One region of the Rhizobium sp. CFBP 13644 genome, then DNA from elsewhere that is predicted to be linked to it. Evidence: riboswitches for the same ligand, from Rfam matches in the RefSeq annotation. Region 1 holds a riboswitch; the other holds the start of a gene.
What was found. Region 1 has a riboswitch for cobalamin ahead of IFT53_RS01350 (CbtB domain-containing protein). Riboswitches for the same ligand answer to the same signal wherever they lie in the genome.
Positions count from the first base shown of each region.

Region 2: another riboswitch for cobalamin. It lies ahead of IFT53_RS22225 (ABC transporter substrate-binding protein); the one in region 1 lies ahead of IFT53_RS01350 (CbtB domain-containing protein).

Region 1 is NZ_JACYVF010000001.1:273,303-275,501, reverse strand. Features, by position in the region: gene IFT53_RS01355 (cytochrome c) at 1-557, shown strand, start outside; cobalamin riboswitch at 587-842, shown strand; gene IFT53_RS01350 (CbtB domain-containing protein) at 994-1,176, shown strand; gene IFT53_RS01345 (CbtA family protein) at 1,190-1,903, shown strand; gene IFT53_RS01340 (hypothetical protein) at 1,905-2,199, shown strand, end outside.
Region 2 is NZ_JACYVF010000013.1:62,104-64,302, reverse strand. Features, by position in the region: gene IFT53_RS22230 (glucose/quinate/shikimate family membrane-bound PQQ-dependent dehydrogenase) at 1-313, shown strand, start outside; cobalamin riboswitch at 467-692, shown strand; gene IFT53_RS22225 (ABC transporter substrate-binding protein) at 903-1,910, shown strand; gene IFT53_RS22220 (FecCD family ABC transporter permease) at 1,914-2,199, shown strand, end outside.

The DNA of each region.
Region 1 (2,199 bases):
AGCACCTCTATCCGTCCTTTCCCTATAATTCCCATGCGCGGATGACCCCGCAGGATATCAACGACCTCTTCGCCTATCTGAAAACCTTGCCCGCCAGCACCAATGATGCGCCCGGCCACGATCTGCCATTTCCCTTCAACATCCGGCTTGTTCTTGGCGGCTGGAAGTTCCTGTATTTCGATAAGGGCGAACCGCGCGTCGAGATTGCCAATGCGAATGCGCAGGTCGTTCGCGGCCAATATCTGGTGGAAGGCCCCGGCCATTGCGGCGAGTGCCATACCCCGCGAGATGCGCTGGGCGGCTTCATGAAGGGCCAGTGGCTTGCCGGTGGACCGAACCCGGAAGGCGAGGGGCGCATTCCCGATATTCGCCCGGAATCGCAGACCATCGGCTCATGGAGTGAAGCGGATATCGCCAATTATCTGGAAACCGGCTTCACGCCGGACTTCGATAGTGCCGGTGGATCCATGGTCAAAGTCCAGCAGAATATGGCCCGTCTTCCTGCCGAAGACCGCCAGGCCATTGCGGCCTATCTCAAGGCACTTCCTTCTCCCTGAGAAGCCATTGACTCCTCAACCCGTCCGCAGGATAACGGTTGTGTGATGGTCTTTCCGGTTCGCCCGGAAAGTGAAAAGGGAACACGATAGGAGCCTCAAGCTTTGATTCGTGGCTGCCCCCGCAACTGTGAGCGGAGAGCCTGAAAACGTATTGCCACTGGTCTGGCCCATCGGCACGAAATTCTCCGGGATTTCGTAAAGCACGATGCGAAACAAAGGACCGGGAAGGTGTTTTCAAGGTTGTGACCCGCAAGCCAGGATACCTGCCATCACGGAAGTGTCGTCAATGCCGGCGGGGTGTCCGGAACAGCACGGTTTTCAGGTCGGGATATTCCCGCCTTCAAGACCCTGTGTCTCTTTTCCCCGTGGTGAATGTTGAATGCGGTCGTGGGTCTTTTGATCAGAATGACGCCCACCCGCACGTGAAAGGGTCACCATGTCTATCCACCAGAATACGGCGGCAAGCGCCGTCTCGTCCTCAACCTCAAGACTTGCGCAATCGCTGACAGCAGCCTTGCTCGGCCTGTTTATCGTGGGCTTTGTCGGCTTCTCGCAGGTAGAAGCCGTGCACAATGCCGCGCATGATACGCGCCACGCCAACGCCTTCCCTTGCCATTGAGGGGAGGAAGATCATGCCATTTTTCCGTAATATCGTTTTCACCGCCGTTCTGGTGGGCTTGATTGCCGGTTTGGCCGTCAGCGCCATGCAGGCCATCGGCACCACGCCGCTCATCCTTCAGGCCGAAACCTTCGAAAGCCGCGGCGCAGAGGTTGCGCATGCGCACACCCATGAGGCGGGCGCACCCGCAGATCATCACCACGATCCAGAAGCGTGGGCGCCCGCCGATGGCTTCGAGCGCAATGCGTACACCATCGCCGCCAATGTGCTGACTGCCATCGGCTATGCGCTGGTGCTCACGGCTCTGATTTCCTTGCGCAATTCCGCAGGCGGCTGGCGGGAAGGGCTGCTCTGGGGCCTTGCCGGTTTTGCCGCCGTCATGCTGGCCCCGGCCATCGGCCTGCCGCCGGAACTGCCCGGCAGCCCCGCCGCAGAGCTTGGTGCGCGTCAGATGTGGTGGGTGGCAACCGTTGCTGCCACGGCGGGCGGTCTGGCGCTACTTGCCTTCAAACGGGCGGAAGCATGGGCGGTCATTCTGGCTCTGGTGTTGATGGCCGCTCCCCACATCATCGGCGCGCCCTTGCCGCCAGCGGGTGAACACGCGCTGGCACCTCTGCCGCTGGAGCGCCGTTTCGTCGTTCTGGCAACCGTGACCAGCTTCGTGTTCTGGATCATCTTGGGAACCTTGAGCGGCCATCTTCTCAAACGTGTCGACGTTGCGAGATAATATGGAAACCGCAAGTGAATGGAGCGACGGGCTCGATGCCTTGCGTTTTTCCGTTCCCGGCCATGGCGCGCCCTGCGCCATGCACCGGCTGGCCTTCAAGGCTTTGCTGGGCAAAGAGCCGCAAAAGGCCGCGTGTCTTCAGTTCTTTGCTGAGAACCGGGAGGCCTTTCTCAAGGCCGCCTCAGCCAAGATCAGCAGCCTGAAACTTCCCGCCGATCGCAGCCTGCACATCAACAGCAGAGACGTCAGGCGCGCGATGACAGAAAATCCGATTGAGGGGACTGCGCGTGCGTGTC
Region 2 (2,199 bases), on a different contig from region 1:
CAAGAACGGCACCGTCTATGACATGACGCCGCTTCCCCTGCCTTTCAAGGTTGGCGTTCCCGGCATTGGTGGACCCATGATTACCAAGGGTGGCGTTGCCTTCCTCGGTGCGGCGGTGGACAATTATCTGCGCGCCTATGATCTGACCACGGGCAAGCAGCTTTGGGAAGGTCGTCTTCCAGCCGGTGGACAGGCCACGCCGATGACCTATGCTATGGATGACGGAAAGCAGTATGTGGTGATGGTTGCAGGCGGCCATGGCTCCGTCGGCACAAAGCCCGGTGACTATGTCATCGCCTACACGCTGCCATAACAGCTACAAGATTGATAATTCGAGATGGAAGCCGGGAAGAGATTCCCGGCTTTTTCGTGCGATAGGATGAGCCGTGAAACATCGAAAATCAACGCTTGCAAGTCGATATGTAATAACATAACAATTATTCGACTTGACGGTATGTCGCGATTGCGTCTAACTGGTTGCGACGGTTCCAAGCGAGCAATCGTGAGGAATAATAGGGAATACGGTGAGGACCTACATCCGATGCCGTGGCTGCCCCCGCAACTGTGAGCGGATTGTCGAGCCCTATGACGCTTTTTTAAAAGTGTCATGCCACTGCAAAGCGATTTGCGGGAAGGTTGGGCGAAGGCGCAAATCCGTGAGCCAGGAGACCTGCCGTCATATGTTCAATCCAATTCGCGGGCGGGGATGCCCGGAACAGGAGACGTCGTGATTGCATCGAGCGCTAGCCTGCGCCTTATTCATCTGCCATGTCCCGGTTTCAGATCGTCCCAACGTCCCGTCTTTGCGGGCTGACAGTCTAAACATGTTCATACCCAGTTGCGCCTTGCGCAACTCATGACGATCGGGGACTATCGAAATGACATTACACTTCAGGCACGCCATGGGCGCTGCCATCTTCGCGGTTGCAAGCTCGTTTGCGGCGCTGCCTTCTGCCCATGCGGCGCAGACGTCCTATCCTTTGACACTCAAGAATTGCGGTCGGGATGTCACCTTCACGCATGCGCCTGAGCGCACCGTCGCCGTTGGACAGAGCACCACGGAAATTCTCTATCTGCTGGGCCTTTCAGATAAGGTTGTCGGCACGGCGGTTTGGGTCGGCCCTGTGATCAAGGGCTATGAAGAAGCCAATGCCAAGATCGACCGGCTTGCGGATAATGACCCGAGTTTCGAGAGCGTTCTGGCCAAGAAGCCAGACTTGGTAACGGTGCAATATCAATGGCATGTCGGCCCGGAAGGTGTGGTTGCCAAGCCTGAACAGTTTGAAGAACTGAAGATCCCGGTCTACACATCGCCCGCCGATTGCACCGGCAAGGACAATTCCGGTGGTGGCGATGGCGTGCGCCATTCCGTGTTCACCATGGACCTGATCTATCAGGAAGTGGCCGACCTCGCGCAAATCTTCAATGTTCAGGACAAGGGCGAAAAGCTGGTGGCCGAACTGAAGGCCCGCGAAGAGACCGCTCGCAAGAAGATCGTTTCCGCCAAAGGCCAGCTTTCCGCAGTCTTCTGGTTCTCCAGCGCAGAGCTTGCAATAGACCCTTACGTTGCAGGCAAAAACGGCGCACCCGGCTATATCATGTCGGCACTCGGCATCAAAAATGTCATAGAAAGCAATGAAGAGTGGCCGACGGTCGGTTGGGAAACCATCGCCAAGGCTAATCCCACAATCGTCGTGGCGGGCAAGATGGATCGCAGGCGCTTTCCGGCAGATGATGTCGCGCTCAAGCAGAAATTCCTGAAGGAAGATCCGGTTACGAGCCTGATGCCATCAGTCAAAGAGGGCCATATCGTCACCATGGACGCACAGGCGATGAACCCCACGATCCGCACCATCGATGGTATCGAAGTTCTGGCCGACGCTATCGTCCAGCTTGGGCTTTCCAACTAGGCCATGGGTGCCTGTTTCACAATAACCCGTGCCGTCTTGCTGGCGGCCGGGCTCCTGGGTCTGGCGCTCTGGCTCGGCGCAGCCATTGGCGAGACATCCATTTCCATGGATGTCGTTGCCAAGACGGTGGCAAACCGTGTGTTCGATGCCGGCTATCCGCTGGATGCGATCGATGAAGGCATCATCTGGAACTACCGCCTCAGTCGTGCTGTGGTTGCGGCCTGCTGCGGTGCAGCCCTTGCGTTGTCGGGCGTCGTGCTTCAGGCGCTGTTGCGCAATCCGCTGGCCG